DNA from 3 places in the Mycoplana sp. BE70 genome. Region 2 is predicted to be linked to each of the others. Evidence: predicted binding sites of a transcription regulator. Region 2 holds the regulator's gene; each other region holds the start of a gene.
What was found. The regulator PhoB, encoded in region 2, activates phosphate uptake and scavenging genes when phosphate is short. The targets are predictions, from matches to a motif close to TGTCATNNANCTGTCAT.
Positions count from the first base shown of each region.

Region 1: J2Y48_RS11520 (DUF47 domain-containing protein) is a predicted target of PhoB. The motif match lies at 4,925-4,941, and genes of this name have one in related genera.
Region 3: J2Y48_RS18155 (UDP-2,3-diacylglucosamine diphosphatase) is a predicted target of PhoB. The motif match lies at 2,588-2,604, and genes of this name have one in related genera.

Region 1 covers NZ_JAVDTM010000005.1:244,961-251,136, forward strand. The annotation lists gene J2Y48_RS11500 (carbon-nitrogen hydrolase family protein) at 1-292, shown strand, start outside; gene J2Y48_RS11505 (DUF2950 family protein) at 459-1,418, opposite strand; gene J2Y48_RS11510 (DUF3300 domain-containing protein) at 1,443-2,900, opposite strand; gene J2Y48_RS11515 (anion permease) at 3,254-4,264, opposite strand; gene J2Y48_RS11520 (DUF47 domain-containing protein) at 4,264-4,908, opposite strand; gene J2Y48_RS25355 (EamA family transporter) at 5,050-5,559, opposite strand; partial or broken gene J2Y48_RS25360 (EamA family transporter) at 5,548-5,940, opposite strand; gene J2Y48_RS11530 (dual specificity protein phosphatase family protein) at 6,085-6,176, opposite strand, start outside.
Region 2 covers NZ_JAVDTM010000001.1:256,104-262,279, forward strand. The annotation lists gene argF (ornithine carbamoyltransferase) at 1-477, opposite strand, end outside; gene J2Y48_RS01245 (aspartate aminotransferase family protein) at 513-1,706, opposite strand; gene J2Y48_RS01250 (GcrA family cell cycle regulator) at 2,132-2,650, shown strand; gene phoB (phosphate regulon transcriptional regulator PhoB) at 2,731-3,414, opposite strand; gene phoU (phosphate signaling complex protein PhoU) at 3,461-4,174, opposite strand; gene pstB (phosphate ABC transporter ATP-binding protein PstB) at 4,234-5,049, opposite strand; gene pstA (phosphate ABC transporter permease PstA) at 5,064-6,176, opposite strand, start outside.
Region 3 covers NZ_JAVDTM010000009.1:236,149-242,324, reverse strand. The annotation lists gene J2Y48_RS18165 (NADP-dependent malic enzyme) at 1-1,908, opposite strand, end outside; gene J2Y48_RS18160 (nuclear transport factor 2 family protein) at 2,147-2,551, shown strand; gene J2Y48_RS18155 (UDP-2,3-diacylglucosamine diphosphatase) at 2,670-3,500, shown strand; gene J2Y48_RS18150 (MFS transporter) at 3,653-4,873, shown strand; gene dgcA (N-acetyl-D-Glu racemase DgcA) at 4,825-5,808, opposite strand; gene J2Y48_RS18140 (ABC transporter permease) at 5,895-6,176, shown strand, end outside.

The DNA.
Region 1 (6,176 bases), on a different contig from region 2:
CGTCGTGCCGACGGCGCTGCCGAACGGGCCCTCCGGCGCCTTCATTGCCGACAAGATGATCCAGGTCCGCGCCTTCGAGAACCAGACCTTCGTCGCCTATATCAATCACTGCGGCACCGTGGGACGCTTCAGCTATGCCGGGCTCTCGCGCATTGCAGCGCCCGATGGCAGCCTGCTTGCCGAAGCCCCGGCCGAAGGCGAGGCGCTGCTTTTCGCCGAGATCGTCCCGTCGGACTATGCCACCTCTCGCGCGGAAAACTCCTACCTCGCCGATCTGGTGCGGCCAGTCTGAGCCTCCGCGATCGATTCTGCTCGCGCCCTTGATCGGGTGACTGCGTTGGATCGTGTCGTATTCGAGGACACGGCATCATCTGCACGCGCCGGATGACCGGGCGGCGCCCGGTCATGAAGATTGCAGAGACACGTCTTTTCTCGCGATCCTGGTCCCGTGATCACGATCAGTCCTGCACCACGTCCCATTCGTCGCTCGGGTTGAACGTCCGGATCTTCGCCGCGATCTCCGCCGTGTTTGCGCCGAGATCGGCCTCGTAGATGATGCCGTTCTTGTTGACGAGGAAGGTCTTGACGCCGGTGAGGCCATAGGCAACCGGCCAGGCGATGGCGGCATGGCCGGCGATCATGTTGCCGTTGATGATATAGCTAAACTTGCCGCCGGCGATGTTGTCGCCCTGGCCAGTCAGGATGCGGTAGCGGTAGCCGTGGTAACCCTGTCCGGCCTTGGCCCTTTGAAGGGCGTCGCCGTCCGCGAGCGCCGGCCCGGCCGGACTCTCCTGCCCGCCGAATTCTTCGGCCGGCCAGTAGAGGCCGTCCTGCTTGCCGGGGCTGCTGACCACCTTCTGCGCATATTCGAGCACGCCGTCGCCGTCCCGATCCTGGGACGCGTAGTCCTCCTGCGCATCGACGTAGGCTTTCAGCGTGTCGATTGTCGAAAGCTCGTTCTCGCCGACGTGGCGGTCGGCGATCTCCTCAAGACCGGCACGGGTGTCGAACGCCCATTTGCCCTTGTCGTCCTTTGCGATCGGGAAGGGCAGCGGCCATTGGATCTTGCCGATGTCCAGCACCTTGTCGCCATCCTTGTCCTCGACGTCCACCTTCTCTTTCACACCGGCCTGGATGTCGGCAAACGTGTCCATCGCCCCGGGGCTGGCCTTGGCCTTGGCCGGGTCAAGTCCAAAAAGTCTCGCCACCGCGTCGAAGTCGCTGTTGTTCACCGCCGTCTTGAAGGCCTCGACCGCCTGCTCGGGCGTGTCGAATTCGGGCGGCGCCTCTGCCGCAACATAGTCATCCAGCGAGGGCGTCTGCTGCGCCGCCGCCGGAACTCCGGCAAGCTGGAGCGCAACCAGAGCGATCGCGCCTGCAAGCGAAATTGCAATCCTATCACGCGCAATTCTCAACATTGCTCTCTCCTGATCGCCTGTTGTTCAACGACGGCCGCCACCGCGCCCGCCGCCGCCGCCACGCGGCCGTGGGGCGCCACCGCCACCGCGACGCCCGCCGCCGCTCGCACTCGGCCTGCGATGACCGCCACCGCTCATCGATTGCCGGCCACGGTTGGAGGCAGCCTGTGTATTGCGCTTGCTGCTGACGTTGCCCATCGCTGACGGGCGATTGCCGGAGCGCTTCTGCACCTGGCCGCCAGGCTTCGGTTTGTTGACCTTGCGGTTGGCATTCGCCGGTCTGGCGCCTGCGGCCTTGCCGGCGCTGGCTCCGCCAGGGCGGTTGACGCCCGCGCCGCCGCCCTCCCGACGCGCGCCGGCCGCCTGACCGGCCCTGTTACCAGCGGCGTTCCCGGCCCGTTCGCGTGCGCGCTGCGCATCGACCTTGCTTCTGCGGACGTCGTCGACCGATACCTTGCCGGCCCGATTCGCAAGCGTATCACCGCCGTTACGCCGTACGTCCTTGGCACGGTTGGCGATGTTGTTGTCGCGGTTTCCCTTGAACTCGTTCTTGAACTCGGTCCGGTCGAAATTGGCGAACTGGTTCTTGTCGAACTTGATCTTCGAACGGTCAATATTCGACCAGTCGACGTCGTTCATCTTGAACTTGTCGCGATCGATGTTGATGTCGTTGAAGCACTTGTCGCAATCGATGTCGACGTCGCCACCCCAATTGCCGCCCCAGACGCCCCAGTCGTCCCAGTCAACCGCCGCCGCCCAGATCGCGGCACCAGTGATCGCCGCTGCGAAATAGGGCGCCGTGGGATAGTAGTAGTTCGGGTAGGGATCGTTGTAGTAGCTGATCGGAGCCGCCGCGTAGCCGGGCTCGTAAAGCATTTGCGGCTCGTACTGCGGGACGTAGATCACTTCCGGATTGGCGGCCTGGATCACCACGTTGTCGCCCTGCGCTTCGACCTTGATCTTGTCATCCGACTTGATCATGCCCTCGACCACGGCCTTGTCGCGCAAGGTCTGGATCGCCATCAGCACGTCCTTTTGCTGGTAGGCGAGCGCGCTGCCGAGCGACTGCGTCCAGTCGAGGTCGTCACTCATCATCTTGACGATCTCGGGGTAGTTGAGCAGCGAAATCACGCTGTCGTCCCAGTCCTTGTCCGGCTCCAGGTCCTTGTTCGACTTCTTCTTCTCGAGGAAGCGCTCGGCCTCGACGATCTGCAGCGGAAACAGCGAGGCGGAGGAGACCAGAGCAACCAACTCGTCGGGATAGAGCGCGATGCGCGCCACCAGCACCTCCAGTTCGTCCTCGGTCAAGAGGTCGGGCTGTTCGGCCTGGGCGCCGCTGGAACTGGCCGGGGCGGAAGCCTGCTGTTGCTGCTGCTGCTGCTGAGCCAAAGCTGATTCCGACCAGGAAACGCTCGCTGTCGCCAGCAAAAGGCCGATGGCGACGTTCGAGCGCAGGCAGCTTGAAAACCTTTCGAAATCCATGACCTTGAAACCTCCCATCCGGTACACACCGGTCATTCAGCTTCAGTCTCGAGGACGCTCAACCTGGCCAGCGCTTCAAGCTGGCCATCATGCTCACGTTGCTGGGAACGCAAGACGCCCCGGCATCACGGCATGGTTAAACCCACGCACGATTGTGTTCCAAAGCAACGAGGAAAGGTAGTGGCCATGCCGTAGCTACATGTAGCCACGCCCGTATGCACGGCAGGCGGCGGAGACCCGCTGCCCCTGACTGCGCAGTGCAACACCTCAACGAGGCTGCCGATTTTGGCGGGAATACCGGTGTTTTTCACCTTCAGGACGCGGCCGCGCAATCGAGGCGCACAGCCCGGCGGTCATTGACCGCCGAGCAACCCGACAACCCAAAAGGTCAAAGCCGACACCAACGCCGCGGCCGGCAGCGTCACGAACCAGGCAACCACGATGTTTGTCGCGAGTCCCCACCGCACCGCCGAGACGCGGCGAGCCGCGCCGACGCCGATGATGGCGCCGGTGATCGTATGGGTGGTGGAGACCGGAATTCCGAGCCAGGTCGCACCGAACAGCGTGATCGCGCCGCCGGTTTCCGCGCAGAAGCCCTGCATGGGATTCAGCCGGGTGATCTTCGACCCCATCGTGTGCACGATGCGCCAACCGCCGAACAGCGTGCCCAGAGCAATCGCGGCCTGGCAGGTGATGACCACCCAGAAGGGGACGTAGAATTCGGAGCCGAGATGGCCCTGCGAGAAGAGCAGGACGGCAATGATGCCCATCGTCTTCTGGGCATCGTTGCCGCCATGGCCCAGTGAATAGAGAGATGCGGAGATGAACTGCATCCCTCGAAACGCCTTGTCGACGGCGAACGGCGTCTGCTTCACGAAAATCCAGGAGACGAGCAGTACCAGCATCAGCGCGAGGAAGAAGCCGATGGCCGGCGACATGAAGATGGCGCCGACCGTCTTCGCCACGCCCCAGAACACGATGGCATCACCACCGCTTCGCGCCAGGCCAGCGCCCACCAGCCCGCCGATCAACGCGTGCGAAGAACTGGAAGGAATGCCGAACAGCCAGGTGACGACGTTCCAGACGATCGCCCCCATCAGGGCGGAGAAGATCACCAAGGGCGTGACGATGGCCGGATCGATGATGCCTCGGCCGATCGTCTCGGCCACATGCAAGCCGAAGAAAAGGAAGGCTATGAAGTTGAAAAAGGCCGCCCACATCACCGCATATTGCGGCCTGAGCACCCGCGTCGAAACGATGGTGGCGATCGAGTTGGCCGCATCGTGCAGCCCGTTCAGGAAATCGAACAGCAGCGCGATGCCGATGAGCGCCACCAGCAGTGGAAGGGCGAGGGTGGCCTCCATCAGACGTTCTCGATCACGATGCCGCTGATCTCGTTCGCCACGTCCTCGAAGCGGTCGACGACCTTCTCGAGCTGACCGTAAAGCTCGCTGCCGATCATGTAGGCCATCGGGTTGGAGGCGCCGTGGCGACGGAACAGGTCCTTCAGCCCCGCCTCATGCAATTCGTCCGCCCGCCCCTCGATGCGCATCACCTCCTCGGCGATCGCATTGAGGCGGGTGATGTTGGCGCCGATCTTGTTCAGCAGCGGAACGGCCTCGGCGACGAGGCGGGCGGCCCGAACGATGATCGTCCCCATTTCCTGCATGCCTGGGTCGAAGCTCGACTGCTCGAACAGGCGGATCGTCTTGACCGTCTTGTGCATCATGTCGATCGCGTCGTCGAGCGACTGGATCAGGTCCTTGATGTCACCGCGGTCGAACGGGGTGATGAAGCTCTTGCGGACCGCATGGAGCACCTCGGCGGTGATGTGGTCCGCCTTGTCTTCCAGTTCGACGATGCGGTTGCAATACTGCTCGATGTCCGGCCCACCGGCCAGCACCTTCTCCAGCGCTTCCGCCCCGCCGACGACGGTGAGCGCATGCGCGTCGAACAGGTCGAAGAACCGGTCTTCCCGGGGCATCAGGGCACGAAACCAACTCAGCACGATCGTTTTTCCATGTATGACAGAATTGCGACAGCACATAGAACAGAGAAACCGGCGTGGAAAGACGCAAGGACCGGAAATGCCGCGCCGGTTGGCGTTCGCAATGCGATCCTTCCCCAGTTTTTTGAGCGAACTGGCCTGTCAGAGGCTGATTAGCGCGATGCCGGCGACTGCCAGGGCGGCTCCGGACCAGGCAGAAGCGGTGGGCGCGTTCCCCGTCCGCATCCAGACCATGGGCAGGATCAGCAGCGGCGTCAGCGACGACAGCGTCGCGACGATACCCACATTGCCGCGGGCGAGTGCCGCCATTAGCAGCGACATCCCGACTCCGGTGCCGAAGAAGGCCGCAGCGAAGGCTATGAGGCGGGTTCGCTTCGTGAAGTGACCGGTGCTCTTCACCGCGGCAATGGGCAGCGAGGACAGAACAAGATAGAACAGGGCAGCTACGCCCGAGCGGATCGCCATGGCTGTAAAGGGCTCCACGCCCGAAGCCATCGCCGGCCGCGCCGCCAACGTGCCGATCGCCTGGCCAATTGCCGTGATCAGGCCGAGCGCAATGCCCAGCCCGGCGAAGCGCGCGATTTTGGAAGCGGTTGCCGGGCTTTTGCCCTCCTTCGGTCCGCAGATCGCCAAGGCTACGCCTGCGACCACAAGCCCGATGCCGATGCCCTGCTGGCCAGTTATCGTTTCGCCGAGCCCCAGATAGCCGAACAGCACGGCGAAGGGTGCAGTCAACGAGTAGAGCAGCGAAGTCATTCGCGCGCCAGCAATGTAGATTGCCGCGAAATAGGCACTACTGGCGATAATGATGCCGAACAGGCCGGAAAGTGCGAGTGTACCTGCCTGCCACGGTTCGATTGCACGCCAGCCGCCAGTAACAAGCGATGCGGCACCCGTTATGCCAAAGCCGGCGAACATCTGCCAACGGGTAAGCACGATCAGCGGCACGCGGCCCTTCAATTCACCAATCAGAATGGCGCTCAAGGCGACGCAGGCGGCGGAGGAAATGGCGAGGAGCTCGGATATGTACATGGGGATCGTCTGTGGAATGCTGCTCCGCCTATGGCACAGAGCGAAACGATGCGACAATCACTAAAACTCGTGTCAACAATTCGTTCACAGCTCTCCGCGTTGTAGAAAAGCGCAGCGCGGCAACGGCAGACGTCTCCGCAACAATCAGCTCGGAAACCCTAACGCTTGCTCCAAAGCCTCCCAGGACTCGTCCATGGCGAAGGCCGGCGACAGGAAGGGGATGCCGACGTGACCAA
Region 2 (6,176 bases):
GCCGTCCCCGGTCCAGGCGATCGTCCGTCCCTTGACCGGTCCGCGATGCTCCTCGAAGGTCATGATGTCGGCCATGATCTGGCAGGGGTGCGTCAGGTCCGTCAGCGCGTTAATCACCGGCACGGTCGCATGCTCGGCCATCTCCAGCAGGCGCGCATGATCGGTCGTGCGGATCATGATCGCGTCGACATAGCGCGACAACACCTTCGCCGTATCGCCGATCGTCTCGGCGCGGCCGAGCTGCATCTCGGTGCCGGACAGAAACAGCGTCTCGCCGCCGAGCTGGCGCATGCCGACGTCGAACGAGACCCGGGTGCGAGTGGAGGGCTTCTCGAAGATCATCGCCAGCATCTTGCCGGCGAGCGGCCTGTCGGCCGTGCCCTCCTTGGTCGCCGCCTTTCGCACCTTGGCGTCGTCGATGATCGTGCGAAGATTCTCGGCCGTCATGGCGGAGAGGTCGAGGAAGTGTCTGGCCATGCTGTCAGTCCTGCTGTTTGAGCCTCGGCATCGCCTCAGGCCTGCTTCTTCTCGGCGCTCAGTTTCTCCGCCGCCCGTTCGATCCGTGCCAGCCCCTCGCGCGCCTCTTCGGCCGTCGTGACCAGCGGCGGCAGCAGCCGCAGCACGTTGTCACCGGCCGGGACGAGCAGCATGTGTTCCGCGCGAACCGCCTTGAGCAGGTCGGCCGAGGGAACCCTGGCCTTGATGCCGAGCATCAGGCCCTCGCCGCGGACATCCTCGATGATATCCGGAAAGCGGTCCGCCAGCGAGGCCAGGCCCTGACGCAGCACCAGCGCCACGTCGCGAACATGTTCCAGGAACCCCTTTTCCAGCACGACGTCCAGGACCGCATTGCCGACGGCCATGGCCAGCGGATTGCCGCCATAGGTCGAGCCGTGCGTGCCCGCGACCATTCCGGCCGCAGCCTCCGCCGTCGCCAGGCAGGCGCCGAGGGGAAAGCCGCCGCCGATGCCTTTCGCGACCGCCATGATGTCCGGCGTGACGCCGGCCCATTCATGGGCAAACAGCTTGCCGGTCCGGCCGACGCCGGACTGCACCTCGTCAAGCACGAGCAGCAGCCCGTATTCGTCGCAGAGCGCGCGCAGTTCCCGCAGGAACTCGTTCGACACGACGCGGATGCCGCCTTCGCCCTGTACCGGCTCGATCAGGATTGCCGCCGTCTCTTCCGTTATCGCGGCCTTTACGGCCGCGATGTCGCCGAAGGGCACCTGATAGAAACCGGGCGCCTTGGGTCCGAAGCCTTCGAGGTACTTCTCCTGGCCGCCGGCGGCGATCGTCGCCAGCGTCCGGCCATGGAAGGCCCCCTCGAAGGTGATGACGTGAAACTTGCCAGGATGGCCCTTGGCGAAATGATAGCGCCGCGCCGTCTTGATTGCGCACTCCAGCGCCTCTGCGCCGGAATTGGTGAAGAACACCTTGTCGGCGAACGTCGCGTCGATCAGCCGCTTACCAAGCGTTTCCTGTCCCGGCACCTCGTAGAGGTTCGAAACGTGCCAGACCTTGTCGGCCTGGCTCTTGAGGCTGTCGACCAGTTGTGGATGGGCATGGCCAAGCGAATTGACCGCAACGCCGGCGGCAAAGTCGAGATAGCGCGAGCCGTCTTCCGCGATCAGCCAGACGCCTTCGCCGCGCTCGAAGCGCAGCGGCGCACGCAGATAGGTCTCGTAAAGCGGCGTGGCATCAGCCATGGCGCGTATCTCCTTCGCAGCGGATGCGGAAATCCATTCCCGTCTTGAGCTTTCCGTGTGGAAAAATGAAAAATGCCGCCCTACGGCGGCCGCGGCACTATCAGCATTTCGGCGGTCGATGTCAATAAAAGTAGCTTCCATCCGTTCCACCTCAATTGGTCGCGGAGACGGACCCGACTTGCGCGCGGAAAGTGTCGCCGGGCAGTCACACCAAACTAGCAAGTTGGGGAAAACTGGAAAATCGATTCGGCCTGAATCGGGCGAGTCTTGTCACAGAGTCCCCCTGTCAGTAGGTTAAAAGTCAATTGCTAGACTGCATGCGGCGGAACTAGTCACCCACAGTATCAAGGCGTTCCGTGCTCCGGAGCCATCCGGGGCATTGGCGACGGATTCCCGGTAGCGAACGCTGGAATGGAGGCGATAGGATGAACTGGACAGACGAGAGGGTCGAGAAGCTTAAGAAGCTCTGGTCCGAAGGACTGAGCGCCAGCCAGATCGCAGCACAACTCGGCGGCGTCAGCCGCAACGCGGTCATCGGCAAGGTGCACCGCCTCGCCCTTCCCGGTCGCGCTAAAGCCGGCGGCACGCCGACGGCGACACGGGCCAAGCGGCCGGCCGCCGCGCCGCGCCCCTCGAACTTCGCCCCGCGCGTCGTGACCCGCACCGTCGCCCGCCCGGCAGGCGCGACCGTCGTCAAGGAAGAAGTCGCGTTTGAGTACGACGACGCGCCGCTCGCGCGGATCGACACGAACGTCGTCTTGCCGATGTCGCGCCGGCTGGAACTGACGGAACTCACCGAGCGCACTTGCAAGTGGCCGAACGGCGACCCGCTGACCGACGATTTTCACTTCTGCGGCAACGAGTCCCCGGACAACTCGCCCTACTGCCTCTTCCATCAGCGCCTGGCTTACCAGCCGTCGGCCGAACGTCGGCGCATGCGGTAACCGGCGACACGCTGGAAAAAGACAGAATTGCAAACGGGCCCCGCGGGGCCCGTTTTTCGTTTCCGATTGTTTCCAGCCGATCAGGCCTCCAGCGAATAGCCGGCCCCGCGCACAGTGCGGATGACGTCCTGCATGTTGGAGAAGTTCAGCGCCTTGCGCAGCCGGCCGACATGCACATCGACCGTGCGCTCGTCGACATAGATGTCATGTCCCCAGACGCCGTCGAGCAGCTGCGAGCGCGAAAAGACGCGCCCGGGAGAGGTCATGAAGAACTCGAGCAGGCGGAATTCCGTCGGACCGAGGCGCACCTCGCGCGTCCGGCGATGGACGCGGTGCGTCTCGCGGTCGAGTTCGATATCGCCGCACTTCAGCAGCGTCGAGACCACTTCCGGCCGGGCGCGCCGCAGCATCGCCTTCACCCGCGCCATCAGCTCCGGCGTCGAGAAGGGCTTCACCACATAGTCGTCGGCACCGGTGGCAAGACCCCGCACCCTTTCACTCTCCTCGCCGCGGGCCGTCAGCATGATGATCGGCAGGCGTTCGGTCTCGGAGCGCTGGCGCAGGCGCCGGCATAGCTCGATGCCGGAAACGCCGGGCAGCATCCAGTCGAGGATCAGGAGATCCGGTTGGCGCTCCTGCAGGCGGATCTCCGCCTCGTCGCCGCGCAGGATCGTATCGACCTCGAAGCCTTCGGCCTCGAGGTTGTAGCGCAGGAGGACGCTCAGCGCCTCCTCGTCTTCTACCACGGTAATCTTGGGAACCATGCCTTGCGAACTCCGGCGTTCTAGAATTCAAACAGTGCGACGCAGATCATTCCTTCTCCGCGCCGACCGAGGTGGTGTGATCGTCCTTCGGGCGCTCGCCTTCCGGCGGCGCACCCGTCGCCATGTAGAAGATCGTCTCGGCGATGTTGGTGGCATGGTCGCCGATGCGTTCGATGTTCTTGGCGCAGAACAGAAGATGGGTGCAGGGCGTGATGTTGCGCGGGTCTTCCATCATGTAGGTCAGAAGCTCCCGGAACAGCGAGGTGTAGACCGCGTCGATCTCGTCGTCGCGCTCGCGGATCTCCTTGGCCTTCTCGACGTTGCGCGACGCATACACGTCGAGCACTTCCTTCAACTGCATCAGTGCCAGTTCCGCGAGATGCTCCAGACCGCGGGCAAGCTTGCGCGGCATGCCGGAACTCTGCACGGCGATGACGCGCTTGGCGTTGTTCTTGCCAAGGTCGCCGACGCGCTCGAGTTCCGCAGCGATGCGGATCGCGCCCATGATCTCGCGCAGGTCCGCCGCCATTGGCTGGCGCTTGGCGATCGTCAGGATCGCCTTCTCGTTGATCTGCCGCTCGGCAGTGTCGAGGATGACATCTTCCGAGATGACCTTCTGCGCCAGCGCGGCGTCGGTGTTGACCAGGGCGCGCACGCTGTCGCCCACCATCTGCTCGGCGGTGCCGCCCATCTCCGAGATGCGGCGCGCAAGGTACTTCAATTCTTCGTCGTAGACGGAAGCGATGTGGGGCGATGACATGGTGTGATCCTCAACTGGCGCCATAGCGCCGGGTATTCATTTGCGACGTTGCACCGGGTTCAGCCGAACCGGCCCATGATGTAGTCCTGCGTGCGCTGGTCGTCGGGGTTGGTGAACATCTTGTCGGTGTCGTTCTCCTCGACCAGGTTGCCCAGATGGAACATGGCGGTGCGCTGCGAAACGCGTGCGGCCTGTTGCATCGAATGGGTGACGATGACGATCGTGAAGTTTTCGCGCAGCTCGTGGATCAGTTCCTCGACCTTGGCGGTGGCGATCGGATCGAGCGCCGAGCAGGGCTCGTCCATCAGGATCACCTCCGGGCTGACGGCTACGGCGCGGGCGATGCAGAGACGCTGCTGCTGGCCGCCGGAGAGGCCCGTGCCGCCTTCATGCAGGCGGTCCTTCACCTCGTTCCAGAGACCGGCCTTTTGCAGACTGTGCTCGACGACCTGGTCCAGATCCGCCTTGTTCTTGGCGAGACCGTGGATCCGTGGCCCGTAGGCGACGTTCTCATAGATCGACTTCGGAAAAGGGTTCGGCTTCTGGAACACCATGCCGACACGGGCGCGAAGCTCGACCACATCGATCGCGGGGTCGTAAATGTCGTCGCCATCGAGCGTGATCGCACCGGTGACGCGGCAATTGTCGATCGTGTCGTTCATGCGGTTGAGCGTGCGCAGGAACGTCGACTTGCCGCAGCCGGACGGACCGATCAGCGCCGTCACCGTATTCTCGCGGATGTTGAGGTTCACGTCGTAGAGGGCGCGTTTGTCGCCGTAGTAAACGGAGACATCCCTGCCGATCATCTTGTAAGGCACAGAGTTCATCTTCTTTTCCAGCGCTTCTTCAGCCACGGCTTCGGTCATGATGTTCATCTGCTTCTATCTCACTACCAGCGGCGCTCAAACCGGCGCCGCAACAGGATTGCGCCAAAGTTCATAATGATGAGGAAGACGAGCAGGACGATGATCGCCCCCGAAGTCCGCTCGACAAAGGCGCGCTCGGCCTCGTTCGCCCACATGTAGATCTGCACCGGCAGGGCCGTCGACGGATCGAGCGGCGTGGCGGGAACGTTGGCGACGAAGGCGACCATGCCGATCAGGAGGAGCGGCGCGGTCTCGCCGAGCGCGTGCGCCAGGCCGATGATCGTGCCGGTCAGGATGCCGGGCATGGCAAGCGGCAGGACGTGGTGGAAGATCGTCTGCATCTTCGAGGCGCCGAGACCGAGGGCGGCCGCACGGATCGACGGCGGAACGGCCCGCAAAGCCGCGCGTGTGGCAATGATGATTGTCGGCAAGGTCATCAGCGTCAGCACCAGACCGCCGACGAGCGGCGCCGAGCGCGGCAGGCCGGCAAAGTTGATGAAGACGGCGAGCCCGAGAAGGCCGTAGACGATCGAAGGCACGGCGGCGAGATTGTTGATGTTGACTTCGATCAGATCGGTCAGCCGGTTCTTCGGCGCGAACTCCTCCAGGTAGATGGACGCGGCGACGCCGATCGGCAGAGATAGCACCAGCACGATGCCCATCAGATAGAGCGAGCCCACGAGCGCCACGCCGAGGCCGGCGGCTTCCGGCCGGCTGGAATTGCCATTGACGAACAGCCCGGTATTGAAACCCTTGGCGAGCACACCTTCCTCCGCAAGCTGCTTCATCCAGCCGACCTGCTTGTCGGAAACCTTGCGGTTCTTCTCGTCGACAGTCAGGTCGAACTGCCCCTTGAAGGCGGAATCGATGGTGGCGCTGGCGAGAACGGTGACGGGCACGGTCTTGCCGATGATCGAGGGATCGTCGGCCACCATATCGCGCAGCGTCACACGCGCGCTATCCGACACCATCGCCGAAACCTGCTTCAGCGCCGCCCGATCGGTCGACTTGACGCCGAGCTTCTCGGCCAGCGCATTGCGCACCAGCAACGGATAGTTAGCGGTAACCAGCACCTTCGGATCGGTGGCGCGCTTGTTGGAGGGGTCGATGACCTTTTCGGAGAATTCGACCGGCAG
Region 3 (6,176 bases), on a different contig from region 2:
GAAGCGGCGGATCTCCTTGGCCGCCATCACCGTCATCTGCGCAACTTCCTCCGAGCTCGGCTCGAAGTTGACATAGGTGTCGGTGAAGAAGGTCGCTCCCCGCTGGGAAATCAGTAGGCTGAGGGCGGAGAAGTCGGTCACCCCCTCGCGCAGGCCGATGATCTGCCGAACGTCGCGCAGGTGCTTGGCATAGCGTCCTTCGACACCGCAGATCAGCGCGTCCGCCTCACCACGGCGCACCGCGAGCGCGCCGATGACCGTCTGGTTCGTGCGAACGATGGTGCGGGCGGCCTCCGGAATCACGCCTAGCCGGCCGACCAGCTTGAAATAGTCGTCGACATATTCGCGGTAACGTGGATCGTCTTCGGGGTTGATGACCTCGAAATCCTGTGAGGGGCGGATGCGCAGGCCGTAACGCTTCAACCGGGCCTCGATGATCTGCGGCCGGCCGATCAGGATCGGCTGGGCGATGTTTTCCTCCATCAACACCTGGGCCGCGCGCAGCACGCGCTCGTCCTCGCCTTCGGAGAAGATCACGCGCTTCTTTTCCGCCTTTTTCGCTGCCGCGAAGATCGGCTTCATGATGAAGCCCGAGCGCCAGACGAAGCGGTTGAGCTGATCCAGATAGGCGTCGAAATCGGCGATCGGCCGGGTGGCGACACCGCTTTCGGCGGCAGCGCGCGCGACCGCCGGGGCGATGCGCAGGATGAGGCGCTGGTCGAACGGCGAGGGGATCAGGTAATTCGGGCCGAATACCGGCGTGTCGCCGGAATAGGCGCGTGCCGCCACGTCCGAGACCTCTTCGCGGGCAAGTGCGGCGATGGCCCGAACCGCCGCCATCTTCATCTCCTCGTTGATCGTGCGGGCACCGCAATCGAGGGCGCCGCGGAAGATGTAGGGGAAGCAGAGAACGTTGTTGACCTGGTTGGGGAAGTCGGAGCGGCCGGTGCAGATCATCGCGTCGGGCCTTGCGGCGCGGGCCTCTTCGGGCATGATCTCCGGCGTCGGGTTCGCCAGCGCCATGATCAGCGGCCTTTCGGCCATGCGCGCCAACAGCTCGGGCTTCATGACTCCGGCCGCGGAAAGGCCGAGGAAGACATCGGCGCCGTCGATCGTCTGCGCCAGCTCGCGCTTGTCGGACTCCTGGGCGTAGACGGCCTTCCACTGGTCCATCAGCGCTTCCCGGCCCTTGTAGACGAGGCCTTCGATGTCGTGGACCCAGATGTTCTCGCGCTTTGCGCCGAGGGTAACGAGCAGATTGAGGCAGGCGAGGGCGGCGGCTCCGGCGCCGGACGCGATGATCTTCGCCTTGGCGATGTCCTTGCCGGCGAGTTCCAGCCCGTTCATGATCGCTGCGGCGACGATGATCGCCGTACCGTGCTGGTCGTCGTGAAAGACGGGGATGTCCATCTTCTCGCGCAGCCGGTGTTCGACGTCGAAGCATTCCGGCGCCTTGATGTCCTCGAGATTGATGCCGCCGAAGGTCGGCTCGAGGGCGGAGATGACGTTGACCATCTCATCTACGGTTGCCGCGTCGATCTCGATATCGAAGACATCGACGCCGGCGAACTTCTTGAAAAGGACGGCCTTGCCTTCCATCACGGGCTTGGAGGCAAGCGGCCCGATGTTGCCGAGGCCCAGCACGGCGGTGCCGTTCGAGATGACCGCGACGAGGTTGGAACGGGCGGTGTAGTCCGCTGCCGTTTCCGGATTGTCGCGGATCGCAAGGCAGGGGGCGGCAACGCCCGGCGAATAGGCGAGCGCCAGGTCGCGCTGGTTGCCGAGCGGCTTGGTCGACTGGATCTCCAGCTTGCCGGGGCGGGGGTAGCGATGAAAGAACAGGGCCTGCTGGTCGATGTCGCCGCTCGTCGGCTTGGAATTCGCTTTCGATTTGTCGCCAGTGGTCATGTTCTTCCTGCCCGTTTCCATTCGCTCTTTCGGCCGTCCTTCTGGCACGGATGGGGCGCGCCGTGAAGTTGGGACCAACGCCATAAAGCCCCAATTGTCCTTACTTGCAACCACCAACCCTGCCTTTGTGGGATGACCAGCGGCGCCACCATCAAAGGCGTGGCGGCAGTGACGACCAATGGTTGTGATGCGTCGCTGTTGATCGTATGAAAACGTCGCTTGAGCCAAGGAGGCCCCGATGAAAGCGGAAGCAAACAAATCCATCGTCCAGGAATATATTGCCGCATTCAACGCATTCGACCTGGAGAGGCTCGCAGAGCTTTTCGCCCCGGACGCAAAAATTCATGGCGTGCTTGGTTTCGGCGTGCTTGCCGATGTCGCTCCGATCTGGCGTGAGTTGCACGAGGGGATGAACATGCGGCTCGAAGCACTCGATATCGTTGCCGACGGCGCCAATGTCGTGGTGCGGCTTCGCGAGACGGGCCGCTTTACCGGGACGTTCCGCGGGGTCGCTGGCCACGAGCCGACCGGACGCTCCTACGAGATCACCGCGATGGAGTGGTTTGTCATCGAGGACGGCCGCATCACCTGTCGTTGGGGTGCGCGCGACAGTGCCGCCATTGCCCGCCAGGTCATCGGGTAGCCGCAGCGCGAAAGAGTGAGCGTTCGGCGCGGCGGCTGTCATCCTGCTGATACACGAGTCTGGTTTTCACCTGCTTGGGGGGAGGCTCTCCCCGAGAGGTATTGCCGGAGTGCATGGGATGAGTGCCAACGACCCGACACCGAACGTGTGCCGCGTGAGAACCTTGTTCCTGTCGGATGTTCACCTTGGCTCGAGGGCGGCAAAGGCGGACTTTCTGCTCGATTTCCTGCGGTGCCATGAGGCGGAGACGATCGTCCTTGTCGGCGATATCGTCGATGGCTGGCGGCTGAAGCGCAGCTGGTACTGGCCGCAGAGCTGCAACGATGTGGTCCAGAAACTGTTGCGCAAGGCGCGCAAGGGGACCCGCATCATCTACATCCCTGGCAACCACGACGAATTCCTGCGGGACTTCCCCGGCGTTCACTTTGGCGGCATCGAGGTCGCACAACAGATCATCCACGAGGCGGCCGACGGCAAACGCTACCTGGTGCTGCACGGCGACGAATTCGACGTCGTCGTGCGCAATGCCCGCCTGCTCGCCTATCTCGGGGACTGGGCCTATGACGCGGCGATCGCTATCAACATCGTGCTTGCCGCCGCGCGCCGGCGTCTCGGCATGCCCTACTGGTCATTCTCGGCCTGGGCGAAGCTGCGGGTCAAGCACGCGGTGAACTTCATCGGCGCCTTCCAGCACGTGGTGGCCGAAGAGGCGCGCCGGCACGACGCCGACGGTGTGATCTGCGGGCACATCCACCATGCCGTGATCGAGGAACTGGACGGGATACGCTATATCAACACCGGCGACTGGGTGGAGAGCTGCACGGCCGTCGTCGAGCATTTCGACGGCCGCATGGAACTGATCTCCTGGCCGTCGCCGGCTGCCCGTTCAGCCGTGACCGCTGCCGTAGACGCGCCAGCCGCGCAGGTGCGAGCGCCGGAGGCCGCGTAAAAACCGGCGTGGGCTAAAATCCCGAGACGCGCCATCGGACTTTATCGACCGAACCGGAGAGGCGGGGACCCGCAGGGGCTGGCAGAAATCACGGATTGGCGCATCTGCCTTGGCGTGGTAATTCTGCCTATCTCTCTATTCAGGTTCCAAACATGCACGCGCCTCACGGCATGGTCGCGACCGCTGGTCCGCCGCGCCTTTTCGTTCTGCGGATCGCGATTGTCTTCTGCGCGCCGATGCTGGTGAACGGCATCGCCCTGCCGTTTTTTCCGATCTGGCTCAATACGCTGTCGATGACGGATTGGGAAATCGGCGTGGTGCTGGCCGTGCCGATGGTGGTCCGCGTCTTTACCGCACCGATTGCAGGTATGATTGCCGACCGGATCGGCGATCGGGCGAGCGTGCTTGTCTGGTCCGGAGCGATGTCGCTTGCGACTGCCATCGCGCTGCTCTCTACGGAACATTTCTGGCCTGTGCTGATCCTCTATACGCTGCAGGGGATCGTCTATGCGCCCTATCTGCCGATCACCGACGCAATTGCTCTCAGCGGCGTGCGCCGCTGGCACTTCGACTACAGCCGCATGCGGTTCTGGGGCTCGCTCGCCTTCATCGTGTCGACCATGATCGGCGGCTGGCTTGCCGGGATATTCGGTGGTGCGATGGTGCTGCCGGCCATGACCGTGGGCTTCATCACCACGGTCATGGCCGCATTCATCGCACCGCGCATCGGCAAGCCGCGCCGGGCGTCACCGATATCGGCGCTGCCGGTTGCTCCGACCGGCTTGGCCGGCCAGATGGACGTGCAATTGATGATGCTCGGCGCGGCGTTGGTAAATGCCAGCCACGGCATGTTCTATGCCTTTTCCGCAATCCTGTGGGGCGCGGAGGGTTTCTCGGGCACTGAAATCGGCCTGCTGTTCAGCGTCGGTGTCGCCGCGGAAGTGCTGTTCTTCATCGTGTCGGCCCGCCTGTGCCGCCGCTTTAGTCTCTGGACGATGATTGTCTTCGGCAGCGCGGTTGCGATGTTCCGGTGGGTCGCCTTCCCCCATGACCTGGGGTTCTTCGGCTATTTCGCATTGCAGAGCCTGCATGCCTTCACCTTCGCCGCCATTCATGTCGGCGTGCAGGGGCGGATCATCGAACGGCTCGCCGAGGAGAAGGAAGCCTCCACGCAGGGGCTGTACTTCTTCTACAACGGCATCTTCATGGCCCTGACGACGTTCCTGTCCGGCTATCTCTTCGCCTGGTACGGCATCGACGGCTTCTACGCGATGTCCGTGGTCGCGGCTCTCGGACTGGTGCTGGTGCTTCTGGCCCGCAGCATTCAGCCCCAGAGAATGGAATCTGGCGGGAACACCAACGAACCCTCGTAGCGAAGTCCGGGCTCCCGGTCGCGCGCAAGAAGAAGCGGGCCGTCCAGGTCGACGAAATCCGCGCCCTGCGCCAGCAGGACCGCGGGGGCCATGGCGAGCGACGAGCCGACCATGCAGCCCACCATGACCTGTAGCCCGAGACGGGCCGCCTCGGCGCGCAAGTCGAGCGCTTCCGTCAGGCCGCCCGCCTTGTCGAGCTTGATGTTGATGGCGTCGTAGCGATCGGTTAGCGCTGCGAGATCGGACGCCAGATGCACGCTCTCGTCCGCGCAGACGGGAACGACGCGCTTCACCTGCGCCAGCGCCTCGTCCCGACCCGCCGGAAGCGGCTGTTCGATCAAGGCGATGCCTGCCTCGGCACAGATGGCGAAGTGATAGGCGAGCGTCTCGCCGGTCCACCCCTCATTGGCGTCGAGGATGATGCGGGATTTCGGCGCGGCGGCGCGAACGGCGCGTATGCGTGTCGCGTCGTCCGGGGTTCCGACCTTCACCTTCAACAGGGCGCGATCCGCGTGGCGGGCGGTCTGGGCGGCCATGACCTCCGGTTCGCCGAGCGAGATCGTATAGGCGGTGGTGAGCGGCTGTGGCGGCGTGGCGTTGATCGTGGACGACACGGGCGTCCCGGAGAGCTTGGCCTCTAGATCCCACAATGCGCAATCGACGGCGTTGCGAGCGGCACCGGCCCGCATGATCCGGCGCAGTTCGTCGCGAGAGGCGCCGGCTTCGACAGCCGCCGTCGCGGCGGCGATTTCCGCCAGAACGCTGTCGAGCGATTCGCCGTAGCGCGCATAGGGCACGCATTCGCCCCAGCCGGTATGACCGTCTGCGGTGATTCGGCAGGTGACGACGGCCGCCTCGGTCTTGGTTCCGCGCGAAATCGTGAAGCCGCCGGCGATCGGAAAGGTTTCTGTGGCTGAGGCAAGGGTTCGGCGCATGTCTTCTTTGGCTCCCGTTCGAATTTTTCAGGCGGTGCAACGATCCGATAAGGCTTCTTTCGGTGACAGATCAAGGCCGAGCCGATATGAGTCGCAATCAACGGTTCCTATCAGTTTTTGTCCGCATCGTCCGGGAAGAAGCAAGAGCATTGAATTCCGCGACCATCCCATCCGCCGAGATCGAGAGTGCCAGCCGTCCAGAGGGCGGCGGTGAGATCTGGCGGCTTTCCGGGGCGTGGCGTGCGCAGACCGCAGTTACAGCCAAGCGCAAGCTGGACGCACTCAATCACGACAGGGGACCGCTCGAAATCGATCTCAGCGCGATCGAGGGGATGGACACGGCCGGCGCATGGCTGATCCGCGAGGCG